2 regions of the Paenibacillus sp. E194 genome follow, and region 2 is predicted to be linked to the other one. Evidence: predicted binding sites of a transcription regulator. Region 2 holds the regulator's gene; the other holds the start of a gene.
The links. The regulator Rex, encoded in region 2, represses fermentation and respiration genes when NADH is low (regulators of the CRP and FNR family bind a similar motif). The targets are predictions, from matches to a motif close to TTGTGAAATATTTCACAA.

Region 1 (7,978 bases), on a different contig from region 2:
GTGGCGAGTGAGGCAGAAGAGAGTGGCACTCCACGCCAGGTTACACTGCCGGCAGAGGGCTTAGCGCGATTCATAAGCAGATCGATAATTAACTGTCCCGTAATATGGTTGCTTTGCACTGCAGTGCATTGTCCGGGATGTATTTGTACGCTCAGCGCGTCTAAAAGAGTGGAATTGCCCTTCGTCACATATAACTTATCAATAATAAGTCCTTCCCCGTAGGGGGGTTCCTGCGCGTTCATACGCGAACCTCCAATCAGTATGCCTATTCATTGGTGTGAGTTAGATCATATAGGTAAATGATATATCGAGAACCTAGATTTGGGTAGATGCTAACCTGACTAACGATGTATTTACCCTTCTATGGTAAGAAACCCCTCAAAGGGGATTTGTATTAATGTTCGGATTTTACCTGTCTAACTATCTACTATAATGGAATGAAATGATATTTAAAAATAATTTACGAACATTGGGCGTAAACAGCGTTGACTTGTTCGCCAAATTCCGATACAATAAGGTTGTTCCCACAGAAGTGGGTGGCAAGGATTGATTGGCCATTTTTTGTTTATCCTGTTCGTATATCCCAGAGATAAGGTCTAGGGGTCTCTACCAGGAGCCGTAAATTCCTGACTACGAGTAGGTATGCTTTGGCATACCTGAACGTAACGGGATATTTTTTTTGCCCAAAATGGGTGTAGGCTCATCGGATAGAAGAGAAATAGACCGAGACATCGTGAGCATCGAGGAGGAAACAATGAGTAAATATGATGTAATTGTTGTAGGAGCAGGTCCGGCCGGTATTTTCACTTGTTATGAATTATCTTTGAAGGCACCGCAATTGAAGGTTTTGCTTGTAGATAAGGGACATGATATTTATCGCCGCAACTGTCCGATTTTGGAGGAGAAGATTCAGAAGTGTCCTCCAGCGGCAGGGAAGAAGGACTTTGCTGGCTGTCTTCCAGCTTGTTCGATTACGAACGGCTTCGGTGGAGCAGGGGCATATAGTGATGGGAAATTTAACGTAACTACAGAGTTCGGAGGTTGGCTGACAGACTTCTTGCCAGCTTCGCAAGTACTGGACTTGATTAAATATGTAGATGCAATCAACTTGGAGCACGGAGCGACGACGGACATTACCGATCCAACGACAGAAACGGTTCGCCGTATTGAGCAGCTTGGATATTCTGCTGGCTTGAAGCTGCTTCGCGCACAAGTTCGACATCTGGGCACTGAGCAGAACTTGGAGATTTTGAAATCCATTTATGAATATTTGAAGACTCGTATCGATATGGCCTATAAGACCGAAGTAGCGGATCTGATTACAGAGAAGCAGGATGGACGCCATATTGTGAAGGGGATTGAACTGAAGAGCGGCGAGAAGCATGAAGCGGATCAAGTGGTCATCGTACCAGGACGTGACGGTTCTGCGTGGCTGACGGAGATATTGAAGAAGCGCCGCTTGAAAATGTACAACAACCAAGTGGATGTTGGGGTGCGTGTGGAGACATCGGATATCGTCATGCGCGAAATCAACGAGCACCTGTATGAAGGGAAATTCGTGTTCAACACGTCTGTCGGCACACAAGTGCGTACCTTCTGCAGCAATCCATCTGGCCATGTCGTGGTCGAGAACCACAGTGGGATCATGTGTGCCAACGGGCACTCCTACAAGGATCCGAAGCTTGGTTCTGCGAATACGAACTTTGCATTGCTTGTCTCGCACAAGTTCACGGAACCGTTCGACAAGCCGAATGAATACGCTCGTGAAATCTGCAAGCGTGCGAATGATTTGTCCGGAGGTGGGATTATCGTTCAGAAGTATGGGGATATCATTCGAGGTCGCCGTTCTACAGAGAAGCGCATCGAAGAAGGATTCTTGGAGCCTACCTTGAAAGAAGCTGTTGCTGGAGATTTAGGTCTTGTTCTTCCGTATAATACGATGAAGAGTCTTATCGAAATGGTTGAAGCGCTTGATCGCGTAACACCAGGCATCGCTTCTGAACATACGTTATTCTATGGGGTAGAGGCGAAATTCTACTCCGCTCGCCCGAAGCTGGACACGACGTTGGAATCCGAAATTGATGGCTTATACTGCGGTGGAGACGGCGCGGGCATTACGCGTGGACTCGCACAAGCGGGTGCTGCAGGTGTACACATTGCACGGAGCATTGTTGCTAAGCGCGGCGCATAATTTCACATTGCAGGTCAACAACATATACAGCTTATGGCCAGTGAGTCGATTGTGCGACTTACTGGCTTTTTTGCGTAGATCGGTCATGCACGGGGTTATACGCAAAATGGACAATATTTGAAGGGTACTTTGTGATAAATTGCACAACATCGGATTTGGGGCTCCGTTACAATGAATTTGCAACCTGTTCAGCTGACATTCCAACTGGAATTATTCGTACTGAGTAGGTGCGGATGGGGTGTGGGTCTTGGAAATGATGGGGCTTGCATCTGAATAATCATAAGCAGGAGGTTATATCGATGTCAGGTTATTTGAAGCCGCAGCAAATTGCGGAAGCGACAGTAGATACCGGAACGATTAAGGCGAAGAACCCATTGTCCGCCATGATGATTCTAGGATTCCTTGCCGGCGCATTTATTGCGCTTGGTTATCTCTTATATATACGTGTAACAGCTGGAGCGCCTGCGGAATGGGGAAGCATCAACAGCTTAATCGGAGCGGCACTGTTCCCGGTCGGTCTTATTCTTACCTTACTAGCAGGCGGTGAGCTGCTGACAGGGAACATGATGGCCGTACCACTTGCTCGGATGAAGGGACGTATATCGACCACGGAGGCTATTCGCAATATTGTCGTCATTACGATTGCCAACTTCTTAGGAGCGCTGTTTGTGGCATACTTCTTCGGTCATGTGGTTGGTTTGACTGGCTCCGGTGTTTATTTGCAGAAGACAGTAGATGTTGCTGCGCATAAGCTAGACGATAGTTTCATTCAAGCCTTTGTCAGTGGGATTGGCTGCAACTGGTTAGTTGCACTTGCGGTATGGCTCTCCTATGGAGCGAAGAGCTTCAGCGGGAAGATCATGGGGATATGGTTCCCAACGATGGCATTCGTTGCGATTGGTTTCCAGCACGTTGTAGCAAATATGTTCGTAATTCCGGCTGCGATCTTTGAGGGTCATTTTAGCTGGGGACAATATATGACGAACTTCGTACCGGTATGGCTAGGTAACTTGGTTGGAGGAGTCGTGTTCGTTGCAGGGGCTTACTATATGGTATATTTGCGTTCGCAGCAAGATCAGAAGCAGGCAGCTGAAGCAGGTGTATCATCAAACGTATCAACGAATATGCAGGGAGCGGGAAATTCAAGCAAGGTGGCCTCGTCAGGAAGTGCAAGTGCACCTGTCCATTAGAGGTATTGGGATTAGAGAATGCCAAGTGATGTTGAAAAAGAAGATAGGTAAGGTCTAGTCCATCGAGGCTCGGCCTTTTTTGCGTCATCGATATGACGTTTTTTTCATAGGAATTCACGGGCTTGTCACTTTCGCAGGGGATAGATGTGGTAAACTACGGGTGACAAATTTATTTCTGCATTTCGCATTCTATAAAAAGATACCGATACCTCGCTGTATCTGTAAGCGTATCCAACTAACTCGTGGGGAGGGATCTGGCTGTGAAGTTGCATTTTACGGGCAGTATCGAACATGTATTACCAGGGATTCTCGAATTGAAGTCATTATTGAAGGTGGAAGTGGGGACAGAAGGCACTACAGTCCGCGTAGAGCAGGGAGAGGGATCGCTTCGTGCCGCATGGGATGGTACAGAAGGCTTGATCCGCTATGAGTCGGATATTCATTTCTTCCGTGCACTGGGCTTGTTCGTTGAGCAACTGCGCAAGGGGCAGCCATTCGATATTACAGAGCATCCGCAATTCACGTATAACGGAACGATGATTGATGCATCTCGGAACGCAGTTCCGAATGTACATATGATGAAGCAGACGCTGCGCTCAATGGCGTTAATGGGCTTGAACGGCGCAATGATATATACCGAAGATACGTATGAGGTTCCAGGTCGTCCGTATTTTGGCTACATGCGCGGACGCTATACCGCGGAGGAACTCTATGAGATTGACCAGTATGCCGCGTTATTCGGAATTGAGGTAGTGGCATGCATCCAGACACTTGGTCACTTGGCGCAGGCGCTGAAGTGGGACTATGCGAATGAGATGAAAGATACGGAGGACGTCCTTCTTGTAGGAGAAGAGGACACCTATCGACTCATTGAGGATATGATTGTAGCGTCAACGAAGCCGCTGCGTTCCAAGCGCATTCACATCGGGATGGATGAGGCGTTCGGGCTTGGTCTAGGTAAATATATGCACAAGCATGGCTTCCGCGAACGGTTCGATATTATGAACGAGCATTTGGCGCGTGTATTGGGAATTACGAGCAAGCATGGCCTTACGCCGATGATGTGGAGTGATATGTACTTCCACCTGCTTATGAAAAACGGCGGTCACTATTATGATCTCGACATTAACTTCTCGAATGAAGTTGTTAACCAAATTCCGAAGGGCGTACAATTCGTCTACTGGGATTACTACCATGATGATCAAGGCTTCTATGAGGAATTTATCGAGAAGCATCGCCAACTGGGCTCTGATCCGGTATTCGCTGGCGGCGTCTGGGTATGGGGTGCGATGAGTCCGAACTACGGGAAGACGTGGCAGAATACGAATCCCGCGCTGCTTGCCTGCAAGTCGAAGGGCATTAAGGAAGTGTTCGCGACAGCATGGGGCGACAACGGGCAGGAGACGAATCATATGACAATTCTGCCAGGCTTGCAATTGTTCGCTGAGCATGGCTATACCGAAGGGGAAGTCGATGAAGCGAAGATGAAGGAACGCTTCCAGCTGTGCACCGGACAGAGCTTCGATGATTACTGGCAGCTCACTTACTTGGATGAGACACCGGGTGTAACGAAGAACAACATGCACGGTTCGAACGGTTCGAAGTTCCTGTTGTTCCAAGACACATTGATCGGGTTGTTTGATATCTATTTGACAGAAGAGCTGGAGTCGCAACTGCCGAAGCATTACAGTGAGCTTGCTGGACGCCTCGTGGCTGCACGTGACAATACCGCAGGAGATCATGCGCTCGTGTTTGATATGTATGCGAAGTTGTCCAAGGCTGTTGGCGCAAAGTCGATGCTTGGCGTGCAGGTCACGCGCGCGTACCAGAATGGTGATAAGGATGAGCTTCGCCGCATTGCAGCTGATGTCATTCCGTCCGTTCGTCCGCTGGTCGATGAAGCGCGCAAGGCGCATCGTGCATTATGGATGGCGACAAGCAAGCCATTCGGCTGGGAAGTGCTCGACAGCCGCTATGGTACCGTGCTTGCACGGCTGCAGTCGGCGGAAGATCGGATTCTCGACTTCGTGGAAGGCCGCGTAGATCGCTTGGAGGAGCTTGATGCAGAACGTCTGCCATTCTACAGTGATGATCCAGTGGCGGGGGATCGCGTAGCGCATCAGCCGTTCTTCCATCGCATGGTGACGGGTACCGTGTTCTCGGCAATCTAATGTCGTCAGGCAGCGAAGTCAATGGGATTCAAATACCTTATCGTGCTTGCAGGAGACATGTGCAAGGTTCGATGGCAAGCACGATGCTGCTACAGCGAACTATGGTAATAGTCTGCTGTATACAGCAGCGAGGGGGCCCGGTCGGTTACGACCCGGGTTTTCTTGTTGTTGCGGTGCTAGGCATGATCGAGCTTCACCTTTTATACTATGTGAAATCGGATGATGGAAGATATCTGCTGCAAAGGAGATGCTAGCTTGGCTATATACGCCCTCCTGCTAGTTATTGCTTCAGCCTTCGCGCATGCAGCTTGGAATATGTTCGCGAAGCGGAGCATTCATAAGGAATCCTTTTTATTTTGCTTACATGGGTTGGCAACCGTCGTGTTCATGCCATTCTTCATCCATGATCTTGTGATCATGCACTGGACTTGGACGAATGGCTTGCTGCTTGTTGTGTCCTTACTGCTGCAAGGGATATATCTTTGGCTCGTATCCAAGGCCTATCAGATTGGGGATCTGTCCAAGGTATACCCGATGATGCGTGGAACGGCCGCACTCATTGTGCCAATTGTTAGTGTGGCGCTATACCAAGAGAGCCTGTCTCTTGTTGGCTGGCTCGGCTGGCTGCTCATTGTTGGAGGCTTGTTCGCACTTAGCGGCATGTTCTCCTCGAAGGAGCCGCGTGACAGGACATGGTGGCTTACCTTGGCAATTACGACGACGGTAGGATTGTGTACGGCCAGCTATACGCTGACGGATAAGATGGTGGTGCAGTTCTTCAGCCCCTTGGGTCTGATTCAAATTTCGAACTTAGGTGCGCTCCTATTCTTAGCGCCTTCTGTCCTAAGAACGAAGCGGCTGCGCGAGGAATGGCGCATCAATTGGCGCACGATTGTGCTTGGCTCCGTCGTCTCGCCAGGCTCCTATTTGCTGTTCTTGTTCGCGATGACGCTTGGTCCGCTTGCACACTTGGCGCCCATTCGTGAATTCAGCATTGTGATCGGGACATTGCTAGGCATCGTTGTGTTGAAGGAACAGCAAGGCTGGACGAGAATTGCGACTTCGGGGGTCGTAGCAGTCGGTATGGCCTTGATCAGCATGTGGGGATAGCGGGAACCTTCCTGTTAGATGTTCAGCACGACTCGCTTGTACCTTATTTGTTTAAATGAGGGAATGTATACGATAAGCCCAAAAAAGCGCCCGCCCTCAATGATCGTCTGTATGCAGCAGGTCAGTTGAGACAGCGGGCGCTCTATGTTCCCGAGGGACTCTCGTGTTAATTAACAATCTTATATTTATCGTTCGTCAGCTCGAAAATTTTCTTAATGCCTGATGTAACGTACACCTTATGATCTGTAGTAATGAAGATGGCTTCAATATTCGGATCTGCCTCGACGAACTTCAACCCCTTCTCTACACCGAGTGCGAATAAAGAGGTAGACAGCGCATCGGCATCCGTCGAATTGTTTGTCACAATCGTTACACTGCTAAGACCATTGTCAACCGGATACCCGTTAGCAGGGTCAAGAATGTGGTGGTAGTGTTTGCCGTTCTCCACAAAGTAACGCTCATAGACGCCTGATGTAACAATCGTCTTATCAGTTACCCTCATCTTGCCGATTTGGTTGCCGCGAGATTCATCCGGGTCTTGGACGCCAATGGTCCAGTCGGAACCGCCAGGCTTCGGTCCAACGGCAAAAATATTGCCGCCAAGGTCAATAATGGCGCTAGGGAAGCCGTTCGTGCGCAAGTAGTCAGCAATACGGTCTGCAGCGTAGCCTTTGCCGATACTGCCCATATCCAGCTCCATGCCTTCACGGTTCAGCTTAATTTCATGCTTGTCCGGGTTGAGCGTAACATCCTTATAATCAACCAGCTTCAAGGTTTCTGCGAGTTTTTTCGCATCCGGCACTTTCGCATTCTCATGGCCAATATTCCATAAGTCCACGATTGGGCCGACGGTTGGATCGAATCGCCCTTCGGTACGCTTCGCGTAATCGAGCGACTTGGCAATCAGATCATAGGATTCCGGCGTAACCGCGACAGCTTGCTTGCCGGATGCAGCATGGATCTTCGCCAGTTCACTCGTGTCCTTCGTACGGTTCAGGCGGGAGTCGATTTCTTTTAACAGGTTCTCGATATCTTTGAATTGTTTTTGATCCGCTCGCTCATCATAAATCTTGACGGTAACGATCGTATCAAAAATAAAGTAGGATTGCTGCTTAATGGTGGATTTCTGGCTTGCAGTATCGCTCGTTCCAGATTCATCTTTACTGCTGCCGCAACCACTCAAAATAAGGGCGCAAGCAGAGAACAGAACGATGGCACTGCGAAGCAGGCTGCGTGAACGTATCATAAGGCGATTCCTCCATATATATGTGTAATGAAATAGACAGGATTTGAACATCCTTGTATTAAGGAAATAG
Region 2 (7,978 bases):
GAGGCAGATCATGCGTGAAGTCACAAAGCCTGGCGACTCATAAACCATGATGCCTTTCTTTTGCACAACTTCTTCAACAAAACGTTTAGTTTCATTGAATGTAGTGTCAGAAGTTTTCAACCCGCGGATAATTTCCACGAGATCGACTTTGGATACCGGATGAATAAAGTGCATGCCAATAACACGCTCAGGATACTTCGTTGAGCTTGCCATTTCTGTCAAGGACAGTGTAGATGTGTTGCTCGCCAAGATAATGCTGCTTGGGCATACGCGATCCAATTCAGCGAAGACCAATTTCTTCGCTTCCAGATCTTCAGATATTGTTTCAATTACCATATCGCATGCACTCAGTTCCGCCAGATGCGTCACTTTATGTATGCGCGAAAGAATTAATTTTTTCTCGGCCTGTGTGATTGCCCATTTTTCAAGCTGCTTGTCCAGGCTCGTTTCAATCATTTCATACGCGTGGTCCAGCTTCTCCGGCGATTGCTCCACCAACAGCACGTCCAAGCCTTTGACAGCAAGCATTTCAGCAATGCCTTGGCCCATTGTACCGCCGCCGATGACGCCGATCTTTTTGAAAAACATGGTTTCTTCCACCTTTCCTGTTGCTATGCTCTGCATAGTGTACCCGAGATGATGGTTTCGTTATCAGTGCATAGGTACCTCACCTTATCTTATCATGAATATGAGAGCAAAAAAGAAAAACCAGCGTGAAATCACGCTGGTAATTGTTTCTTGTCACATAACAGACACCGGAACGTATCTCCGTTCACCAATTCCTCTTCCAACAGACGCTGCAAACATCGCTCAAAAGCATCTTGGTGCTGTTCCAACAATTCACGCGTTCGATAGGTCAAATCTACCATAATCGTCTGCGTTTCTTTTGTCAAGACATCTGGTGAGAGATGTTTCAAACGTACAATGCCGAGATCCGTCAATCCTGCATTCACCATCGTCTCTACAATGTTGAGTGCTTGATCGAAGTCCCCCTGAGAACCCGTACTACGGTTGCCGTAGAACAACTCCTCTGCTACCGATCCGCCCAGCGCAATGATGATTTGGTCCTCAAGAAATGGCTTTGTATACAGGTAGCGATCTCCCTGTGGTTGATGTCGGACATAGCCTAATGCTTGACCGCGAGGGCTTAACGCAACTTGAGATACGCTTCCCGGCCGGACAAGCTCTGCGGCTATCGCATGTCCAAGTTCATGAATCGCCACCCGGCGTCGTTCTTCCTCATTCGTCTCTCGATCACTCTTCTCTCCCATTAACGCCTTATCAATCGCAAGCGAGAGATGCTCCATCGTAATCGCCTCTTGCTCCTGACGCATTGCATAAATAGCCGCCTCATTCAAGACGCTCTCTAATTGAGCGCCTGAGAAGCCAAACGTTTCTTCTGCAATTTGATCCAGACTTACTTCTTTCGCCAGTGGCTTATTTGCAGCATGCAGCTCCAAAATATGCTTGCGTCCCTTCTTATCCGGCATATCTACTTGGATATGACGATCAAAACGGCCTGGGCGCAGCAATGCACTGTCCAGCATCTCTTTACGGTTCGTGGCTGCCATTACTAGAATGCGCGGCGACTCATCTGCATACAATCCGTCCATCTCCGTCAACAGCTGGTTGAGCGTCTGATCATACTCTTTTTGTTGCCCACCTTCACGCTTGCCGCCGATCACATCAATTTCATCAATGAAGATAACTGCATTTTGTTTTTTCTCTTTCTCTGCACGCTGTCTTGCTTCCTTGAACAGCTCTCGTACACGACCCGCTCCGACACCCACATACATTTCAACAAACTCACTGCCTGACACACCAATAAATATCGCATCAGCATAATGGGCAGATGCTTTCGCCATTAACGTTTTCCCCGTCCCTGGTGGGCCAGTTAACAATATCCCTTTCATAGGACGAATCCCGAATTTACGAATGTCATCTGGTCGAACCAGAAAATCAAGAGCTTCAATCAATTCATTCTTGGCTCTATCCTGCCCGCCAATACGATCGAAGCTCATTTCACTAATCTGATTATTGCCTTGCTTCGCACGCCCTGACGAACGCGCCAAGCCAGCTTGTCCTCTGCGATTTACAAAGAGCAGAAGAGCAGTAATCGCGGCAACTGCTGCGATGACCGGCCATATATTAACTCCAAGATAACTGACAAATAATATCGCTGGGATCACAATCCCTAATGCCAATTCCCAACTACGAACGGATTGCCGTTGCTTTTTCATTAGGCCATACCCCCACAGGCGATGCTTGCAAAGGAAGCAATACGGTTTTGCTTCCTTTCTCATCCTTGAGTTGAATATACACATATCGTGAATCCATTTCCGTGTGAATCTGAATACCTGAATTTTGCTGCTGCAGTTCCTTCAACCTAACAGGAATATCGCTGTATTTCTGATGTACCATTGCATCTGCAATGTCGAACATTGCACGTGACCATAACTTATCTATGAGCGGCGTGCTCTCATCATTCAAGTATTCCAATTTTACTTTTTCCCGTTCGAATTCTGTTGTAGCTCGTCTGATACTCGTTCAATTAGGCTGCTAATATTAGTGCCATCCTTGCTCTTCAGCTTCACTTGCAGCGCATCGGGATACCATTGAACATCATACTGCGTAATTTCAGCATGCTGCTTCAATATTCGTTCCACAGGCTGCTTCACGAAATTACGTTCATACAGTGTCCAACCTCCAAATAGTGCAACAGCTGTCGTGACCATAATGAGCAAAGTAGGCATGATTCGTATCTTTTTCGCCATGCTGAAACCTCCTGTTGCAAATATATATATCAATACCCCTAGTAAACTCTTTCTGATATATCAAGAGTATATCACATATGTCACTTCAACTATGGATGTAATGTGTACCATGATTGCCATCGAAATGGAGTTACTCCAACACAAAAAGCGCTGCTGCTTCGCATAGCGTACAATATGTACGTCTTATGCAAAGCAGCAGCGCTGCAAAATTGCCTATTACTCGTTATTAGCTAACATTGAATATGTTATTTATTAGGCAGCGTATAAACATCCCCTATTGAGGAACCATTCGCAAATGAATAGAAATGATAGAAGTAATGGACAACCCCTTGTTCATCTTTGCGTTTGACCAAAGCTTGCCATACGTATTGATCATCCTTATATGCTGGCGTAATGCGAATTACATCCGCATCCGGATATTGGGCTTCTATCTGGGCTTGAATCGTCTCTTTAGAGGTTGATTCAGCCATAGGTGTTACCTTATCAGGTAGTACCCACACGGTCTGCTCCTGACCATGTTCGTCAGTTCCCCGCACCATATATACGACTTGATCCCATACACCCTTCTCCACTTCTGTCACATTTACGAGCTTCACTGCTTCATTCGCCCGCTTTATTATTTCCGTTTCCTTGACCCGTTCGTCCTTATTGATGTATTGCACATACTGATAAGAGGCGAAGAACAATCCGACTAGAAATAAGAGAACGAGTACCGGAATCAACCATTTCCTATGCGATCTCCGGCGTACGCGTCTTCTCTGCATGAATTCTCCTCCTGCCTATCTTGCCAGCAAGCCATCAAAGCATTGCTGCGCCTCGCGAAGGATTCGTTCTTCATCCATCGTCAAGCATTCCCCATTCTTCACGACCTGCTTGCCGTCAACCCATACATGCTTGACATCTTTCGCAGACGCTGAATATACCATGTGAGATACCAAGTCGGTATGTGGTAGGAAATGAGGCTGATCAATATCTACCGCAACGAAGTCAGCCTTCATGCCTACTTCAAGCGCCCCAATATCGTCAAGGCGAATGGTCTGCGCACCATAGATCGTTCCCATGCGCAGTGCCTCTGCAGCAGGAACCGCAGTTGGATCGCCGGACACCCCTTTATGAATCAAGGCCGCTAGGCGAATTTCTTCGAACATATCCAGATTGTTGTTGCTTGCTGCACCGTCTGTACCCAAGGATACAACAACACCCGCACGCAGCATCTCAGGAACACGAGCGACACCGCTCGCAAGCTTCAGGTTGCTTCCTGGATTGTGGGACACCGCAACTTGATATTTCGCAAGCGTCTCAATCTCTTCGTCCGTCAAATGGACAGCATGCGCAACGAAGGAAGGACGCGAGAAGAATCCGAGCTTCTCCAAATGCGCAACCGGACGCAGTCCATAATCCTTCACGTTCTGTTCAACTTCTGCCTTTGTCTCTGACATATGTGTGTGTAATGGCAAATCCAGATCATGAGCAGCCTGTACGAAGCTCTCAATAAAGGCCGGAGGACAAGTATACGGAGCATGCGGCGCCATAATCGTGCGAATGCGGCCGTCTGCCTTTCCGTTCCAATCCTTCGCGAATTGAATCGCCTCGTTCAGCTTCTCGCGCTGTACATCCTCTGGGCATAAGCCAATCGCACCGCGCATAAGCGATGCACGGATACCGGATTGCTCACATACCTTCGCTACTTCGTCCATGTAGTCATACATATCTACGAAGGTTGTTGTACCGCCCTTCAGCATTTCGATCACAGACAGAGCTGTTCCCCAATAGACATCATTAGCCGTGAACTTGCCTTCCATTGGCCACATTTTCTCCTGCAGCCATGTCTGAAGCGCCAAGTCATCACCATACCCTCGTAGCAGCGACATTGCAGCATGCCCATGTGTATTAACAAGGCCGGGAATGAAAAATAGACCTTTGCCGTCGATGATTTCAGCATCAACTGCTGCATATTGCTCCGGCAGCTCCGATCCAATATGAACAATGCGATCGTTCTCTACAACCATGAAACCATGAATGGAGGACTTCTTCGCACTTGAAGATAAATCGGCGAACATGCCATTTTTAATAATGATTCGGTGTGTCATTCGGCGGGTACTTCCTTTCCATTATCAGATAAATAATAGGCCAAACTGAACAAATCCGTTGTAAAATCGGCAGTATGCACACGGATATTCGAAGGAACCCTCAAAATGACAGGCGCAAAGTTCAAGATCGCTTCTACTCCCGCCTCTACAAATTGATCAGCTACATACTGAGCCTCTGTAGCAGGAACCGTGATAATCCCGATGCGGATTTGCTTCTCGCGTACCGTCGTAATTAAGTCAGACATAGGCTGAACTTTCAGGTTATTTATCTCGGTATTGATTTTGGATTCCTGTGCATCGAACACTGCAACAATCTTCATATTATCTTTCAAGTATACGGTGTAATTACAGAGTGCGTGACCTAATTTACCTGCACCGACCAATCCAACATGGATAACTTGATCCAGTTTCAAAATATGTCTGATTTGTTGAATCAAATACGATACATCATACCCAATGCCCTTGCGGCCAAAGTCGCCGAAATACGCTAGATCCTTCCGAATTTGCGCAGGATTCAAGTTCAGCTTCTGTCCCAAATCTTGAGAAGAAACTGTGAGTACTTCTCGCTGCTTTAATTCCAATAGATGACGTAAATACACGGGTAATCGCCGAACGACAGCTTCTGATATCTTTAGTGCTTTCATTCTGAACAAGCCCCTCTCATCGCTCTCCAATGCCTCTTTGATTATGGTCTAGCCACGTATCAATACGTGGTACAAGTTGTTCTGTTGCCATATGCTCCATTTTTGGGCCAGGCAGCGAGTAAAGAAAATGTTTGCCGTAGCTTGTCTCTATTACACGAGTGTCATAAATGATGACAATTCCCTTATCCTGCGTCGTACGCACAAGGCGGCCGAATCCTTGCTTGAAGCGAATTACAGCCTGTGGTACGGAATATTTGCGGAATGGATTCTGATTCATCCGCTTCAGCCGATCGCACTTCGCTTCCACGAGTGGATGATTCGGTGGCTGGAATGGCAGTCGTACAATCGCAAGACATGTCAACGCATCTCCTGGAATATCAACGCCTTCCCAGAAGCTGCTCGTTCCTAGCAGGACTGAATTCGGCTGATCTCGGAATCGGCGTGTCAGCTTGCTTCGGTTGCCGCTGTCAATCCCTTGTCCAAGCACTTGAATGCCATGCAGGCTAAGCGCCTCCTTCAGCGGTTCATACACATCCCGCAGCATGCGGTATGACGTGAATAAGACAAGCATACGTCCTTCTGTTACCTTGGCTACATCAGCCAAGGACTGCATCAGCGTCGAGTTAAACTTGGCATCTGATGCTCCCTTCACACTAGGGAAGTCACGCGGGATGACAACAAGTGCTTGCTCCCGGTAGTTGAACGGCGACGGGAGTATGACCGTATTTAGACGACCATCCCGCTGCGCATCCTTCAAGCCAAGCTGTTCAGCTACGAATTGGAATGATTTATCAACGGACAATGTAGCAGAAGTTAAGATTACGCTCTTCTTCGGCTCGAAGAAGTATCGCTTCAGCGCTTCGCTTACATCGACAGGGACCGCATACATTTGCATTGATTTATGCTTGTATTGGAGATTGCCCTCCATCCAGTACACGGTATCCGCATCCTTGCCTTGCATAAATTCACGGAATTCATCGCGAAGCTGCCCTATGTCCTTGAATAAACCTGTCACATCAGCCGTAACGCCCTGCACTTCATCATCATCATAATCCTTCCATTCATTGACGAGCTTCTCCCCCGAACGAACAATATCACTTAAACGCGTGTGAATATCGCCTTCGAGCTCCGATACGGAGCTCCATCCATCAGGACGATTGCCAGATGGCAGCCGGAGAACAGCTTGCCCGCCTTCCGCCTGCCCCGCTTCATTCATGGAAGGAAGCATTTGATAGAGCAGCTCATGCAGCCGATCCCATTGATCCTTAACATCAACAAGCTGTGTTAACAGCTTCTCGATCCCTTCAGCCCATACGAGCGCTTTTTCATTGCCTGACAAGCGAAGACGCTGCTGCAACAATACAAGCGCACCATTTTTGCTGTCTTTGAACAATTGGGTCAGCGGATGAATGAGTGAAAAATATTGCAAGTGAATGCCTAAATGTTTGCCTGCCGTTTCTTCGAAGTGATGTGCTTCGTCTACGACAAGCTGCTCGTATGCGGGGAGCAAACGATGCTCCGCAATCACGTCCGTAAACAATAGGGAGTGATTCGTTATAATAATGTCCGATAAATTCGCATCATTCTTCGCCCGGTGGTAGAAGCACCGACGGAACCAAGGACATGCGCGATTCAGACAGGAATCACTATCACTGGCAACGGTATCCCAGAAGTCTGCACCCTTATGAACGAAATGCAGTTCTTCGTCATCTCCATGCTCCGTCTGACTGAGCCACACCAGCATTTGAGCAGCTGTCAAACTATCATCGCGTGCATGTACATACTCTCTATTACTTATTTTATGTTCAAATTTTCTCAAACACAAATAGTGACTGCGGCCTTTTAATACGGATGCCTTAAATGGAACCGGCACAATCTTCTCCAAGAGCGGCAAATCACGCTGTCTCAGCTGTTCTTGCAGATTGATTGTGTGTGTGCTAACAATCACTTTGCTCTCTTGAGAAACACTCTGATATATGGATGGCAGCAAGTACCCAAGCGACTTGCCGGTACCAGTTCCCGCTTCGATTAGCAGGTGATGCTCTTGTTCGAAGCACTCCATCACTTCATTGAACATCTGCTCCTGCGATTCGCGCGGCTCATAATTGTCCAATTGGCTTGCCAGATTCGTCTTGACCTGATCCAGGAACTGGGCGAAGGTAACCCCCTTAAGCGGGTTCTCTGCTGAAGAATCACGCGGCGCCTCCGTCTCTGTCCAATCCGCTTGCTTCAACGTCAATTGGCGGAACGGATAATACCCTTCTTCTTCTGTCCAATCAGACACCTCGCGCTCCTGAAGCTTCTCTGCGAGCAACCACTTCAAGTCCCGCTCCTCTTGATCGCCAAAGACATCAACGACGCGCTGTAGCGTCAACAACGGAAGCTGGTCAATCGCTTCTAAGCAGCGAATAAATATATCTGCTGTCGCCCTCGCATCACTATCTGCTTGGTGTGGCCGATCATGAACAAT

Region 1: the regulator Rex is predicted to act here: its motif matches at 2,321-2,338, upstream of AZ66_RS12905 (formate/nitrite transporter family protein).

The regions. Positions count from the first base shown of each region.
Region 1 covers NZ_JMDX01000077.1:4,065-12,042, reverse strand. Annotated here, with positions in the region: gene AZ66_RS30565 (LytTR family transcriptional regulator DNA-binding domain-containing protein) at 1-242, opposite strand, end outside; purine riboswitch at 555-653, shown strand; gene AZ66_RS12910 (NAD(P)/FAD-dependent oxidoreductase) at 755-2,191, shown strand; gene AZ66_RS12905 (formate/nitrite transporter family protein) at 2,491-3,381, shown strand; gene AZ66_RS12900 (beta-N-acetylhexosaminidase) at 3,642-5,552, shown strand; gene AZ66_RS12890 (DMT family transporter) at 5,808-6,662, shown strand; gene AZ66_RS12885 (FAD:protein FMN transferase) at 6,829-7,908, opposite strand.
Region 2 covers NZ_JMDX01000097.1:7,974-15,951, forward strand. Annotated here, with positions in the region: gene AZ66_RS14920 (3-hydroxyacyl-CoA dehydrogenase family protein) at 1-588, opposite strand, end outside; gene AZ66_RS14925 (AAA family ATPase) at 720-2,240, opposite strand; gene AZ66_RS32695 (hypothetical protein) at 2,212-2,499, opposite strand; gene AZ66_RS32700 (hypothetical protein) at 2,502-2,774, opposite strand; gene AZ66_RS14935 (hypothetical protein) at 3,020-3,538, opposite strand; gene AZ66_RS14940 (amidohydrolase) at 3,554-4,864, opposite strand; gene AZ66_RS14945 (redox-sensing transcriptional repressor Rex) at 4,861-5,508, opposite strand; gene dinG (ATP-dependent DNA helicase DinG) at 5,525-7,978, opposite strand, start outside.